Regions from separate parts of the Arthrobacter russicus genome, predicted to be linked through region 1. Evidence: predicted binding sites of a transcription regulator. Region 1 holds the regulator's gene; the other holds the start of a gene.
The links. Region 1 encodes HrcA, which represses chaperone genes, less so after heat shock. Its sites were predicted from a motif close to TTNGCACTCGNNNNNNNCGAGTGCNAA; they were not measured.
Positions count from the first base shown of each region.

Region 2: a site for HrcA is predicted at 3,055-3,081, ahead of groL (chaperonin GroEL). Genes of this name have one in related genera too.

Region 1 covers NZ_JAVDQF010000001.1:194,678-202,277, reverse strand. The annotation lists gene JOE69_RS00895 (16S rRNA (uracil(1498)-N(3))-methyltransferase) at 1-577, opposite strand, end outside; gene dnaJ (molecular chaperone DnaJ) at 584-1,708, opposite strand; gene hrcA (heat-inducible transcriptional repressor HrcA) at 1,750-2,763, opposite strand; gene JOE69_RS00880 (DUF3097 domain-containing protein) at 2,975-3,793, shown strand; gene JOE69_RS00875 (DUF4870 domain-containing protein) at 3,883-4,281, shown strand; gene hemW (radical SAM family heme chaperone HemW) at 4,301-5,527, opposite strand; gene lepA (translation elongation factor 4) at 5,530-7,386, opposite strand.
Region 2 covers NZ_JAVDQF010000001.1:1,602,366-1,609,965, reverse strand. The annotation lists gene JOE69_RS07540 (uracil-DNA glycosylase) at 22-771, opposite strand; gene JOE69_RS07535 (DUF3263 domain-containing protein) at 966-1,259, shown strand; gene JOE69_RS07530 (LytR C-terminal domain-containing protein) at 1,315-1,920, shown strand; gene JOE69_RS07525 (cold-shock protein) at 2,069-2,272, shown strand; gene JOE69_RS07520 (TM2 domain-containing protein) at 2,352-2,810, opposite strand; gene groL (chaperonin GroEL) at 3,229-4,857, shown strand; gene JOE69_RS07510 (hypothetical protein) at 4,949-5,164, opposite strand; gene JOE69_RS07505 (LacI family DNA-binding transcriptional regulator) at 5,184-6,209, opposite strand; gene JOE69_RS07500 (RNase H family protein) at 6,449-7,351, shown strand; gene JOE69_RS07495 (sensor histidine kinase) at 7,348-7,600, opposite strand, start outside.

The DNA.
Region 1 (7,600 bases):
GCCAATCTGCCAGCTGAGCTGCCAGGCCCGCGGCCGCATCCTCATGCAGCACCACCAAGCGGGTGGCCTCCGCCGATGCCGTATGGCGGACCAGACCGGCACTGTCCAGCAAGCCGTGCAGCTCGGGGATCCTGGCACGCCGGGCCTGCTTTGCTGCCGCTTGGATCGTCTTTTGCCATTTCGCCATCGATTTCTCCAGGCGCTCTGGCCGCCAACGCACGATCGACCGGTCCGCTTGCCAGGGGATCACCGCGTCCACGCCCAGTTCGGTGGCCGTCTCAATGGCCAACTCGTCCCGCCCGTCCTTGGCCAACGCTTGCACCAAAACCAGCCGGGGCGCAGGCTGGGGTTCCTCGATCCGCCGATCGATCTGCAGCAACAGCATGCCCGCCCCGCTCTGCACGACCGAGCAGACCAGACGCAGTCCCGAACCGTCGACCAGGTCGACCGGTTCTCCGGCCGCGATCCGCTTCACGGTCGCGGCGTGGTGCCCTTCGGCTCCGCCGAGTTCAAAGACGTCGCCGGCATCCAGGCCGGAAAGGTCCTGCGAATCAGCGAAGAAGACTGGATTGGTCATCGCCGGTCAGAGGTTGCCCAGTTTGTCGCGCAGTTTCGCGAACATGCCGCCTGAGGAAACCAATTTCCCTTCGGTGAACTGCTCGCCCCGCAATGCAGCCAATTGCCGGAGCAGGTCTTCCTGGGCCGCATCGACCTTGGTCGGCGTTTCCACGGTCAATTGAATCTTCAGATCGCCACGGCCCTGGCCCCGCAGATGCGTGACGCCCAAGCCGCGCAAGGTCACCACCTCGCCGGACTGCGTGCCGGGTTTGACGCTCAACGGTTGGACCCCGTCGAAAGTGTCGATGTTCAAATCCGTGCCCAACGCGGCGGCGGTCATCGGCACCGAGACCACGGCCTGCAGGTCATCGCCTTCGCGGTCGAACTTCGCATCGCGGTTGACCCGGATCTCCACGAACAGGTCCCCTGCCGGGCCGCCGGCCGGGCCGGCCTCGCCTTGGCCACCAAGTTGGATCCGGTTTCCGGTATCCACCCCGGCCGGGACTTTGATGGTCAGCGAACGGCGCGAGCGGACGCGTCCTTCGCCCATGCATTCATTGCACGGGTCCGGAATCACGGTGCCGTGCCCTTGGCAGGTAGTGCAGGCAGCCACCGTCATGACCTGGCCCAGAATCGACCGGACCGGCCGCTGCACCTGTCCGGATCCGCGGCAGATCTCACAGGTTTCCATACTCGTGCCTTCGCGGCAGCAGGAGCCATTGCAGGTAGGGCACACCACCGCGGTTTCGACCTCGATTTTCTTGTTCACTCCGAAAACGGCATCGCGCAGTTCGATCCGGACCGCGATGAGCGCATCCTGGCCGCGACGGGTACGCGGAATCGGCCCTTGGCCGCCGCCTTGGCCGCCGAAGAAGGTCTCGAAGATGTCTTGGAACGCGAATCCGGCGCCGGAGAAGCCAGCGCTTCCGTTCTGCGTGCCGTTTTCGTTTCCGGTGGTGTCGTAGACCCGTCGTTTCTGCGGGTCGGAGAGCACTTCATAGGCGTGCGTGACTTCTTTGAATCTGGCTTCCGCGTCGTCACCGCTGTAGACATCGGGGTGGTACTGCCTCGCGAGCTTGCGGTAGGCCTTCTTGATTTCCTCACCGGTCGCGTCACGGGAGACACCCAATACCTCATAGTGATTACTCAAAGTTGCTCGTTCTCTTTCTGTTTCTGCGGTTCAGGTCCACGTCAGCCGGCAAGGATGCGGGACAGATATCGGGCCACGGCTCGCACCGAGGACATGGTGTTCGGATAGTCCATGCGGATCGGTCCCAGTACGCCGATTTTCGCGCTTGAGTCCGGGCCGTAGCTGGTCGCCACGACTGAGGCCTCGGCCAGCGAATCATGCGGATTCTCCCGGCCGATGCTGACCGCCACACCACGGGCGTCCTGGGCCATCTCGGAAAGCAGCCGGAGCATCACCACTTGCTCTTCCAAAGCGTCCAGGACCGGACCGATGCTCAGCGGGAAGTCGACGTTCGAGCGCGCCAGGTTCGCCGTCCCGGCGACCATGAAGCGCTCCTCTCGGGCGGCTTGGGACAGTGCCACCAGGCTGTTCGAGAGAACCTGGGCCGCTTTGCGCAGGCCGAGCGGGACCAGGGCGACCGCAGCTTCCAGGACCAGCGAAATCTGCTGGGCCGGAACTCCGCTGAGCAAGGGCAGGAAGCGGTTGCGCAAGGAAGCAAGTTCCTCGCTGCTGAGCTGCTGCCCGACGTCGAACACGCTCTGTTCGACCTTGCCGTTGTCCAGGATCAGCACGATCAGCACTTGGTGCGGAGACAGCGAGACGAACTCGACGTGCCGCACCGTGGCGCTCGACGAGGTCGGGTACTGCACCACGGCCACCTGGTTGGTCAGCTGGGCCAGGGTGCGCACCGTCCGCTCCAGGACATCGTCGAGGTCGGTCGAACCGGAAAGCACGGTCTGGATCGCGCGCTTTTCGGCACTGGAAAGCGGTTTCACCTCGGTGATCAGGTCCACGAAGATCCGGTAGCCCTTGTCCGTCGGGATACGCCCCGCCGACGTGTGCGGCGCGGTGATCAAGCCGTCTTCTTCCAGCGCCGCCATGTCGTTCCGGATCGTGGCGCTGGAGACACCCAAGTGGTGCCGGTCCACCAAGGCTTTCGAGCCGACAGGCTCCCTGGAATGGACGTAATCCTCGACGATCGCCCGCAAGACCTCGAGCTTTCGCAGATCGCTCATCCGGGCACCTCCTCGACTCTGCTCATCCGGCGGCTGCATGGTTCCACAGCGGACCGGGCCGGCGATTAGCACTCACCCTGTCCAACTGCTAAGTCTAATACTTTCGCGGCCAGGCTGAGTCCAAGCGTGTCCGCAGCGCCGGCGTGCCGCAGTGCGGCAGACTGATCTGGTGAATTCTTCCTATGATTACGGCAACTGGGGTCCCCAGGAGATGACCAAGCAGGCCCGCCGAACGCTGCCCAAGGTGCCGGCCGCCCCAGGGTTGGTCCTCGAGGACGTCGGTTCCGGATGGGTCGGCGCCATCGTCCGGACCGAGAAGTCCGGCGGCATGCACATCATGGTTTTGGAAGATCGGCGGGGCAAAACCAAATCCTTTCAATTGGGCTTCGGCTTCCTGCTCGACGGCGCACCGGTCGAAGTGGTGCCGGCCGTCACGGCCGCCGTCCCGACCACCCAACGCACCGCCTCCGGCTCGGTGAAGGTAGCCGGGCAGCGGGCCCGGATCGCCCGGGCCAGCCGGATCTGGGTGGAGGGGAAGCACGACGCCGAATTGGTCGAGAAAGTCTGGGGCGACGATTTGCGGGTGGAAGGGATCGTCGTCGAACCCTTGGGCGGCATCGACGACTTGGCCGGAGCAATCCGGGAATTCAATCCCGGGCCCCAGCGCCGGTTGGGCATTCTGGTCGACCACCTGGTCAGCGGCTCGAAGGAATCCCGGATCGCGGATCAGGCGCTCAAGCTGCCCGGAGCCGCAGGCAATGTGCTGATTGTCGGCCACCCCTACGTCGACGTCTGGCAGGCGATCAAACCGCAGTCGCTGGGCATCCCGGCCTGGCCCAGCATCCCGCGCTCGGTGGAATGGAAAGTCGGCATTCTCCAGGCATTCGGCTGGCCCAGCTCAAGCCCCAAAGATATCGCCCTGGGCTGGCAACGAATTCTTCGGCAGGTCGACAATTACGCGGATTTGGAACCTTCTTTGCTCGCCCGAGTCGAGGAAGTCATAGATTTCCTCACCACTGACGTATCCTGAGATGGACAACAGGACGTTGATCGGCAGGTTTCGGCAGCGCATGAACGAGGACGGGGATCGTGACTTTTCCGGGCAGAGATGACCAAGGTGTGCCGAGGCACCAGGAGCGCCGGACCCAGCAGTTTCAGGCAGTTTCCCCCGATGCCCTGCCGCTGACGGCGAGCGAAGACCGGCAATTCGCGTTTCTGGCGCATTGCGGAGGCATTCTCGGGTTCATTCCGTCATTGGTGATCTATCTCATTTTCCGGGACCGCGGACCATTCACCGCGCAGGAATCCAAAGAAGCACTCAATTTCACCTTGCCGCCGACGATTCTCGCCGCATTGGCGAATATCCTGGCCTTGCTAATTCCGGTTGCCGGCTCGGTCTTCGCGATTCTCGCCGTGCTCATCTGGGTTTTCCTGACGGTATTCTCGGTGATTGCAGCAATCCATGTGAATCGCGGAAACCCATACCGCTATCCGGTGAATCTCCGGCTCATCCACTGAGCCAACCAGCCGATCCGGTTCAGGGAAGCAATTCGCGGACCACCGCGTCGGCAAGCAGCCGGCCTTTGAGCGTCAATGCGAGTTGCCCTGCGAAGGCGGCCGCCGGTTGTATCAATTCCCGGGCGATCAATCCGGCTACCGCGCGTTTGCCGCCGTCTGCCAAGGAAGCGATCGGGATCCCCACGGCCAGTCGCGCCGCGAGCATCACCCGTTCCAACTCCCGGGTCGAGGCGTCGAGGATTTCCCGCCCGGCGGCCGGCGACAAGCCATCGCGGAGCCGCTGCGCATAGGCGATCGGGTGTTTGACGTTCCACCAGCGCACCCCGCCTACGTGGGAATGCGCACCAGGCCCGATCCCCCACCAGTCGTCGCCGCGCCAATAGGCGAGATTGTGCCGGCATTCGTCGGCCGGAGTCCGCGCCCAGTTGCTCACTTCGTACCATGTGAAGCCGGCTTCGCCCAGAAGCCGATCGGCTGTTGCGTACTTCTCGGCATGGTCGTCATCATCGATTCCGGGGACCTCGCCGCGGCGGATCTGGGCAGCCAGCTTGGTCCCGGATTCGATGATCAAGGCGTAGGCGGAGACATGATCGGGTTCACAGGCCAAGGCGGTTTCCAGCGAGACCTGCCAGTCCGCTGCCGACTCCCCCGGTGTTCCGTAGATCAAGTCCAAACTCACCTGCAGGCCCGCTGCCCGGGCCCAGGCGACGGCCTGCGGCACCCGCTCCGGTTGATGCGTGCGGTCGAGCACCCGGAGCACGTGCGGAACCGCGGATTGCATGCCGAAGGAAACCCTGGTGAATCCGGCAGCGGCCAATTCCTGCAGCGATTCGGGCGTCACCGAATCCGGGTTCGCCTCGGTGGTGACCTCGGCGCCCTCGGCGATTCCCCAGTGCGCGACCGCGGCTTTGAGCATCGCCGCCAAGTCTGCGGCCGGCAGCAATGTCGGGGTTCCACCGCCGAAGAACACGGTCTGCAGTTTCCGCTCCGGAACGCCGGAAGCGCGCAACGCCGCAGCAGCGAATTCGACCTCCGCGACCGCGGTGCCGGCGTAAGCTGCCTGCGAAGCCCCGCCGCCGAGTTCCTTCGCGGTATAGGTGTTGAAGTCGCAATACCCGCAGCGCACCGCACAAAACGGAATGTGCGCATACAGGCCGAATCCGCGCTCGGCGGCACCCGCGGCCGCCTGGGCCGGGAGCACGCCGTCGGCCGGGGCCTTTTCGCCTTCCGGCAGAGTACTGGGCATGGCTATTTCTTCGCTTTGTCCTTGACGTGCTCATCCGAGGACAGCGCGGCGATGAACGCTTCCTGCGGGACTTCGACGCGGCCCACCATCTTCATCCGCTTCTTGCCTTCTTTCTGCTTTTCCAGCAGCTTGCGTTTACGCGTGATGTCACCGCCGTAGCATTTCGCCAGCACGTCTTTGCGGATCGCTCTGATGCTTTCCCGGGCGATGATCCGGGCACCGATCGCGGCCTGGATCGGCACCTCGAACTGTTGCCGCGGAATCAGTTCGCGCAGCTTGCCGGTCATCATCACGCCGTACGGGTAGGCCTTGTCCCGATGCGTGATCGCACTGAACGCATCAACTTGCTCGCCTTGCAGCAGGATGTCCACTTTGACCAGGTCGGCGACCTGTTCGCCGTCGGCCTTCCAATCCAGAGACCCGTAACCGCGGGTCTTCGATTTGAGGATGTCGAAGAAGTCGAAAACGATCTCCGCGAGCGGCAGCCGGTAGCGGATCTCCACCCGATCCTCGGACAGGTAATCCATGCCGCCCATGATGCCCCGCCGGCTCTGGCACAGTTCCATGATCGCACCGACGAATTCGTTCGGCGCCAAAATCGTCGCGGACACCATCGGTTCCCGGACTTCGGCGATCTTGCCGACCGGGAACTCGCTCGGATTTGTCACGGTGACCACTTTTTTGTCTTCGAGCGTGACTTCGTAAACCACGTTGGGCGCGGTGGAAATCAGGTCCAGGTTGAATTCGCGTTCCAAGCGTTCCCGGACGATCTCCAGGTGCAGCAGACCCAGGAAGCCGACCCGGAAGCCGAAGCCCAGTGCCGCCGACGTCTCCGGTTCGTAGATCAAGGCGGCGTCGTTGAGCTTGAGCTTGTCCAAAGCGTCCCGCAGGATCGGATAATCGGTGCCGTCCATCGGATAGAGGCCGGAAAACACCATCGGTTTGGGATCTTGGTACCCGCCCAGCGATTCGGCTGCCGGCTTGGCCAGATTGGTGACGGTATCGCCGACTTTCGACTGCCGCACGTCCTTCACGCCGGTGATCAAATAGCCCACCTCGCCGACGCCCAGGCCTTTCGACGGCGTAGGTTCCGGTGAACTGACGCCGATTTCCAGCAGTTCGTGGCTGGCCCGGGTGGACATCATCTGGATCCGCTCCCGCGGACTCAGGTTGCCGTCCACGACGCGGACGTAGGTCACCACGCCGCGGTAGGTGTCGTAGACCGAGTCGAAGATCATCGCGCGCGCTGGCGCATCGGGGTCGCCGACCGGAGCAGGCAAATCGCGGACGATCTTGTCCAGCAGCGCCTCCACACCGACTCCGGTCTTGCCGGACACCAACAGCACGTCCTCCGGGTCGCCGCCGATCAAGCCGGCGAGTTCTGCCGCGTATTTCTCCGGCTGCGCTGCGGGCAGATCGATTTTGTTCAGTACCGGGATGATGGTCAGATTGTTTTCCATCGCGAGGTAGAGGTTCGCCAAAGTCTGCGCTTCGATGCCCTGTGCCGCGTCCACGAGCAGGATCGCGCCTTCGCAGGCGGCCAGCGAGCGGGAGACCTCATAGGTGAAATCCACGTGGCCGGGAGTGTCGATCATGTTGAGGCAGAAGGCCTCGCCGTCGACCTCCCAGGGAATCCGGACCGCCTGCGACTTGATCGTGATGCCGCGTTCCCGTTCGATATCCATCCGGTCCAGATACTGCGCCTTCATGTCGCGCTGCTCGACGACGCCGGTCAACTGCAGCATCCGGTCCGCCAAGGTGGACTTCCCGTGGTCGATGTGGGCGATGATGCAGAAGTTCCTGATGATCGCCGGATCGGTCGCGGCGGGCACCGGCGCGGTGCGGGCCATGGGTGACACTGGATGGTTCCTCACTGTTGACGGACATACCTCGCGCGGGTGCGCGCATTTCGAGGCAAATTCAATTCTCCCATGTTCCGGGCATTGTGCGCGCATCCGGCTCGCGCGGGTGCCCGATGGCTTACCGTCCGGACACCCGTCGCCGGGATTTCTCCTCGGCGCTGGCCGACCATTCAGCCCTTTGCCTGAATTTCTGCTAAAGTTTATTGCTGTG
Region 2 (7,600 bases), 1.4 Mb from region 1:
CCTTAGGGTTGCCTAAGTAGCCTAACGTATCTGCCAATCGATCGGTGCCGCGCCTTGTTTTGCCAGCAGTTCGTTGATCTTGCTGAATGGTCGGGAGCCGAAGAAGCCGCGGGAGGCGGAAAGCGGGCTGGGGTGGGCCGAGGCCACGGTGGGTGCGCCCTCCAGCAGCGGGGTGAGGTTCCGGGCGTCGTTGCCCCAGAGCAAAGCGACCAGGGGGTAGCGCGCACCCGCCGCGCTGCGCCGTCCGACAATCGCTTTGATCGCTGCTTCGGTGATCGGTTCCCAGCCTTTCCCACGGTGCGATGCCGGGGTGCCGGGGCGGACGCTGAGCACGCGGTTGAGCAACAGCACGCCTTGTTCCGACCAGCTGCCCAGATCGCCGTGTTCGGCCGGCGCGATGCCCAGATCCTCGCGCAATTCCTTGTAGATGTTGCCCAGGCTCCGCGGGATCGGCCGGACGTCCCGTTCGACCGCGAAGGACAGGCCGATCGGGTGCCCGAAGGTGGGGTAGGGGTCCTGGCCCACCACCAATACTTTGACCGAGCTGAGTGGTTGCTCGAAGGCCCGGAGCACGTGCTTGGGCGCAGGCAGGAAACCCGGGCCGCCGTCGGCCTCCTGGGCGGCGGCGAATTCGGTTTTCAGGAATGCCCCCATCTCCTTGAACTGGGGTTCCAGCGCGGACAGCGCGGCGGCCCAATCCGGGCTGAAGCTGCTCAACGGGTCGGTGGCCAACAGGTCCAGGGCTTCGCGGTTGCTCAGATTCGACGGCACAGGCCAATTCTTCCAGATTTCGCCCCGCCCCGCCCGGCCTCCTGCACATCCCCATAACGCCCCGCCATTTCCCGCGACTTCCCGCGCGTCGGGTTTCGTTCTGGGGGCGAATGACAACGGTGTGATTCGCCATTATCATGGAAAGAACGCAACAGCTCGGAACAAGCAGATAGGGGAGTGTCGTGGCCGAATCGGTGGCAGTAACACTCGAAGACCTCAACGCCGGAATCCACCCCGGGGACACTGCTTTGAGCGAGCGCGATCAGCAAGTGCTGGCGCTGGAACGGCACTGGTGGAAGTACGCCGGAGCCAAGGAACAGGCGATCCGCGAGCTCTTCGATCTGTCCGCCACGCACTACTACCAGATCCTCAATGCGCTCATCGACACCGATGACGCGCTGGCCTATGACCCCATGCTGGTCAAGAGATTGCGTAGACTACGTAGCACGCGCCAACGCGCCAGGACGGCTCGCCGCCTGGGAAACTGACGGTCCAACACCGGCCGTCGAGGGCAGACACGGCATTGAAGGACGCGCTACACAGATGAGCAAATACCCGCGGGATGAATTCGACAACGTCCCGGAATCCTCTTCTCGGCAGGGAGTGCATCGCACCGCGATGGATGCGCCCCGGCCCGGCCTTTGGCCGATTGTGGCCTTCGCCGTAGTGGCGCTGCTGATCGGCGCGGCGGCATTCCTGGTCATCCCCCGGCTCATCGGCACCGCGCCTGCGGCCAGCGGCGAGAGCAGCAGCGGGCAGAGCCCCAGCAACTCGGCAACCGCCGATTCGCCGAGTCCGAGCAGCAGCGCGGCAAGTACTCCGCCGGCTACTCCGACGGCGCCGAGCACTCCGACGACTCCGCCGCCTCCGCCGGTCGACAAGACCCAGCCGGTCAACGTCTACAACGCCACCACGATCAGCGGCTTGAGCGCCCGGGTGGCCCAGCAGGTCCGCGCCGACGGTTGGACGGTTCCGCTGAGCGCCAATTGGCAAGGTTATGCCCAACCCAGCTCGGTGATTTTCTACAACGGCGCGGCCCAGAAGCCCAATGCCGACGCGCTGGGTGCCTTATTGGGCATCACCCGGCTGGTGGATACGGCCGATCTCGGCATTCCGCTCGCCGTTGTGCTCGGGCCCGGCGCGCAGTAATCCGCAGGCAATGGCCGGTCACGTCTGGATAACATTCTGACGTTGCGTAGCCCGCGCCCCGCAATATCGACGTGATTTTGGTTACAGTTGGGAGCCAAGGTCCGTGCAATGCAGTGCGGATGCTTCAGGACGATGCAAGGGGAACACCATGGCGCAAGGAACCGTCAAATGGTTCAACGCTGAAAAAGGCTTCGGCTTCATCACGGTCGATGACGATGGCGGCGACGTCTTCGTGCATTGGTCCGCAATTGAAATGGAAGGCTACCGCTCGCTCGACGAGGGGCAGCGGGTCCAGTTCGACGTCGGGCAGGGACCGAAAGGCCCGCAGGCCGAAAAAGTGAAGGCCGCGTAAGCGTAGAGATCCAAAGCTGAGGCGGGGTCCGGCAGCTGCCGGACCCCGCCTCAGCTTTGTGCCGCCGGGCGTCCGGGGATCAACCCACCAGCGGAATGCCTTTGGCATCGGTCCGGAAGTTGTCCGAGCCGATCAGAATCAGGATTCCTTCGGTGAATCCCCAAATCGCGGAGACGAACGACAGAAACCCGAGCGAGAGCACAGTGATCAGCAACTGGGCCACGGCCTTGCCGGTGTAACCCAGATAAAAGTTATGCACGCCGAAAGCCCCGAGCAGAATGCCCAGCAGCCCGGCCAGAACCTTGTTCTTGCCCATGGCGCCGGCATACCCGGGTGCGTAGCCGGGCTGACTGTAGTTCGGCTGGTTGTAGTTCTGTTGGCTGTGGTTCTGTGGCGGAGCCGGGTAGGCCGGTGGCGCATCATTGGCTGGAGCCGGATAAGCCTGGGGTGTTCCGAAGGCCGCCGGTGTCCCGTACGCCGCCGGCTCCTGCCGGGCCGTCTCGGAATCGGGTTCCGGGATGCTTGGCTTCTCGCTCATGCTGATCGCTCCATCTGGTGAGGGTCGAACTGACCGTTCGGGCAAATTCCCGATACGGCAGGTATCTCTCACTGAAGGCTAGCCAGGCGACATTGCGATCTCCACAGTTTTGGCCCTTTTTGGGGGGTCAATCCGGGAAACCACCTAGTGGTTCGGGGAGTGCGCCGATTTCGCGCTGAGCCTAAGCGGCCGAATTCCGCTGTCCTCTGCTTGCACTCTCACCCCTCGAGTGCTAATTATTGAGTTAGCACTCTCCTGTTATGACTGCTAAGAATTTCGAGTCGGACAGGGGATTCGACCAGATCGGCGAGGTGCTCGGCTCGATGTACCGAATTCATCGGCCGGGTTGCCGTCCGTCGCGGGCGCCGAAGTCTGGTCATGTTCCTCACATGATTGTCCCGAAAGGACTGAAGCCTCCATGGCCAAGATCATTGCATTCGATGAAGAGGCGCGCCGCGGCCTCGAGCGGGGATTGAACATCCTCGCCGACGCCGTCAAGGTGACCCTCGGCCCGCGCGGCCGCAACGTCGTGCTGGAAAAGAAGTGGGGCGCCCCCACGATCACCAACGATGGCGTGTCCATCGCCAAGGAGATCGAGCTGGAGGACCCGTACGAGAAGATCGGCGCCGAGCTGGTCAAGGAAGTCGCCAAGAAGACTGACGAAGTCGCCGGCGACGGTACCACCACCGCTACCGTTCTGGCCCAGGCCTTGGTTCGCGAAGGCTTGCGCAACGTCGCAGCCGGCGCTGATCCGCTGAGCCTCAAGCGCGGCATCGAGAAGGCTGTCGCCGCGGTGACCGAGCAGCTGCTGGCTTCCGCCAAGGAAGTCGAGACCAAAGAAGAGATCGCGGCCACTGCTTCGATCTCCGCCGCGGACACCCAGATCGGCGCGTTGATCGCCGAAGCCCTGGACAAGGTCGGCAAAGAAGGCGTCATCACGGTCGAAGAGTCCAACACCTTCGGTCTGGAACTCGAGCTCACCGAGGGCATGCGCTTCGACAAGGGCTACATCTCGCAGTACTTCGTCACCGACGCCGAGCGCCAGGAGACGGTCCTCGAGGATCCCTACATCCTGATCGTCAACTCCAAGATCTCCAATGTCAAAGACATGGTCGCGATCCTGGAAAAGGTCATGCAGTCCGGCAAGCCCTTGCTGATCATCGCGGAAGACGTCGAAGCCGAGGCTTTGGCGACCCTCATCGTGAACAAGATCCGCGGGCTGTTCAAGTCGGTTGCGGTCAAGGCTCCCGGCTTCGGCGACCGCCGCAAGGCCCAGCTGGCCGACATCGCGATCCTCACCGGCGGCCAGGTCATCTCGGAAGAGGTCGGCTTGAGCTTGGAAAACGCCACGCTGGACCTGTTGGGCCAGGCGCGCAAAGTCGTTGTCACCAAGGACGAGACCACCATTGTGGAAGGCGCCGGCGATGCCGAGCAGATTGCGGGCCGAGTCGCCCAGATCCGCGCCGAAATCGACAACTCCGATTCCGATTACGACCGTGAGAAGCTGCAGGAGCGGTTGGCCAAGCTGGCCGGCGGCGTTGCCGTGATCAAGGCCGGTGCGGCAACCGAGGTCGAGCTCAAAGAGCGCAAGCACCGGATCGAAGACGCGGTCCGCAACGCCAAGGCCGCAGTCGAAGAAGGCATCGTCCCCGGCGGTGGCGTGGCTTTGATCCAGGCCGGCGTCAAAGCATTCGAAACCTTGGACCTCGAAGGCGATGAGGCTACTGGCGCGAACATCGTGCGGGTCGCCATCGATGCCCCGCTGAAGCAGATCGCGATCAACGCTGGTCTGGAGCCGGGCGTCGTCGTCGACAAGGTGCGTGGCTTGCCGGTCGGGCACGGCCTCAACGCTGCTACCGGAGTCTATGAGGATCTGCTCGCCGCAGGCGTCAACGATCCGGTCAAGGTGACCCGCTCTGCACTGCAGAACGCGGCCTCGATTGCCGGCCTGTTCCTGACCACCGAAGCCGTGGTTGCGGACAAGCCGCAGAAGAACGCTCCGGCTGCGCCGGGCGGAGACGAAATGGGCGGCATGGGCGGGTTCTAACCCGGCCTGGCTCTTCAGCTCGAAAACCCAGTTCGAAAACGGCGTCCCGCTGAATCTACGGATTCAGCGGGACGCTGTCGTTTCTGCGCGGTCAGTGTGCCAACTCGGTGGGGCGCAGTCCCGCGGACTGCTGGCGGTTCTCGCCCGCGATCCGACCGGCCAGCGCGTGCAGCGTCTTGGCCAATCCGAGGCGTAGCGCGCCGACCCGGCGAGGCGCATCGGGGACATGCTCGACGACGGCCGCGTCGGGAAGCGCCGATCGTGCCAGATCTCGGGTAGCGTCCAGGGCTTGGAACGGCAGGAACATGGCCTGCTCCTTTCGGGGATCAGAGGGGCTTGGGGGCGGGGCCGGTGCTTGATCGGACCACCAGTTGGGTATCCAAGGTGATTTGCCGGTCCGTCCGTTCCTGATCGATCAGCAACTCGCCGGTCAGCCGGCCGCGCTCGAATGCCGGTTGGTGCACGGTGGTCAGGCCCGCCGCCGCAGCCGCCGGTATGTCGTCGAAGCCGGTGAGCGAGACGTCTTTGCCGGGGGCCAGGCCGCGGACCTTCATGGCCTCCAGTACGCCGAGTGCCTGCACGTCGGCCAGGCAAATGATCGCAGTGGGCCGGTTCTGCTGGTCCAGCAGGGTCTCGCCGGCCAGCCTTCCGGCGTCCACGCTGTTCGGCGCGCTGTTGAAGACCTGCAGGTTCGCCTCCGGCATGGCCGCGGAAAGCCCGGCAAAACGGGCGCTGCTGTTGAGATCCGCCAAATCTTCCGGCCCGGCGAATTCGGACCGTTGATAGCTGCTGCTGCAATTGGCGGAGACCACGACCGCGACGTTCCGATGCCCCAGCCGGCTCAAGTGCTGGCCGATCCGAGCGCTAGCCGCAGCCTCGTCGATGGCCACCCAGCTGGTTTTCGGATCGTCGAGGCGCGTGCCGCCGACGAAGGGGACGTTCCGGTCGAGGAAGGCCCGTGCTGCCGGGTGGTCCGAGTCGAGGCCGAAGGTGGCGAAGGCATCGATCGCCGGATGCCGCAGGTTCCCGGAGCCGTCTTCGACCACCGGAAGCAATAGGACGCCGATTTGCCGGGCTTCGCAAGCGGTGGTCAGGCCGGCGAGGAACTGCACCGCGTACGGGTCCGAAAAGCCGTAGGAGAGCCGTTCCGTCATCAGCAAGCCGATGGTCCAGGATTTCCCACTGCGCAGGGTGCGGGCCGCGGCATCCGGGCCGGCGTAACCGAGCTCGGCGGCGGCTTCGAAAATCCGGCTGCGCAATTCGCTGGAGAGCTGGTCCGGCTTGTTGTAGGCGTTGGAAACGGTCGAGATGCTCACCCCGACCTGCTCGGCCACGGTCTTCAGGTTCGGCATGCTGCACGAGCTTTCTGTATCGTTCTAGAAAATCGTTCTAGAAAAACGATACAGGAAACCGGAAGCTGCGCCAAGACCCTTACCCGGGCCATCCAATCGCCTCATTCAGTCCCATCGCCTCATTCAGTGGGCAAGGCCGTCCTGGCCCGCTGAACCGTCGAATTGGCCGCGCCTGGGGCTGGAGGGTGCGGCTGGGGAGAATTCCTTGGTTGGGCCGTCGGTCTGGGAAGATGAACAGCATGACGATCATCGCTGCCGCCGACGGTTCGGCGCTGGGCAATCCGGGGCCGGCCGGCTGGGCCTGGTACATCGACGAAACCGCTTGGCGAGCCGGGGGGTGGCCGCACGGTACCAACAACCAAGGCGAACTGATGGCGGTGCTGGATCTCTTCCGGGCCACCGCGCACCGGCCGGAGGAGCCGTTGCAGATCCTCTGCGACAGCCAGTACGTGATCAACTGCGTCACCAAGTGGATGCCCGGCTGGAAGCGGAAGGGCTGGCGCAAGGCCGACGGCAAGCCGGTGCTCAACGTCGAGCTGCTCAAAGCGATCGACGCGGAGCTGATCGGGCGCAGCTACCGCTTCGAATGGGTGAAGGGCCATGCCGGCCACGAGCTCAATGAAGCCGCAGACGTGCGGGCCCGTTCGGTGGCGACCGCTTATCAGAACGGCACGGAGCCGGAAGCCGGGCCGGGCTTCCCCGGCCAGGCGGCCAGCGCTCCGCAGGATTCCGGAGCGGTCGTGGCAACGCCGTCCACCGGGCCGGCCGAAGAGCCGGATCTGTTCTCGGTGCTCGACGACGAATTGCCGGTCCAGCCAGATCCGCTGGCCCTGCTGCAAGGCTACGATCAGGAACTTTTCGGCGCAGATGCCAGCCGGGCCGCAGTGCTGCTCGCAGAGGATTTCGAAGAAATCGGCGCCAATGGCCGTTGGTGGGACCGGGAAGCGGTGCTCGCCGAAGGGGCGCTACGGCCGCGGAACCTGCAACCGTTCAGTGCCACGGTCGACGGCGACATGGCCGTGTTGCTGTACCGGGGCGCTGAAACCGGCAGTCCACTGTTGCAGACCTCGGTGTGGCGCAGGCAGGGTGCGCAATGGCGGTTGCGGTTGCGGCAAAGCACTCCGGAAGCCGGGCCGGTTTAGCCTGCGGGATCGTCGTCCGCCGAGCCCGGGCTCTCGAACGGCAACTGCACGGTCATCGTGGCACCGCCGCCTTCGGTCTTGCTCACTCTGACTTGGCCCTGGTGCGAGGAGACGATTGCGGAAACGATCGCCAGGCCCAGCCCGGATCCGCCGGTATCCCGGTTCCGCGACGACTCGGCGCGGTAGAAGCGTTCGAAGATCTTCGGCGCCACGGCGTCGTCGATGCCCGGACCATGGTCGCGCACCTGC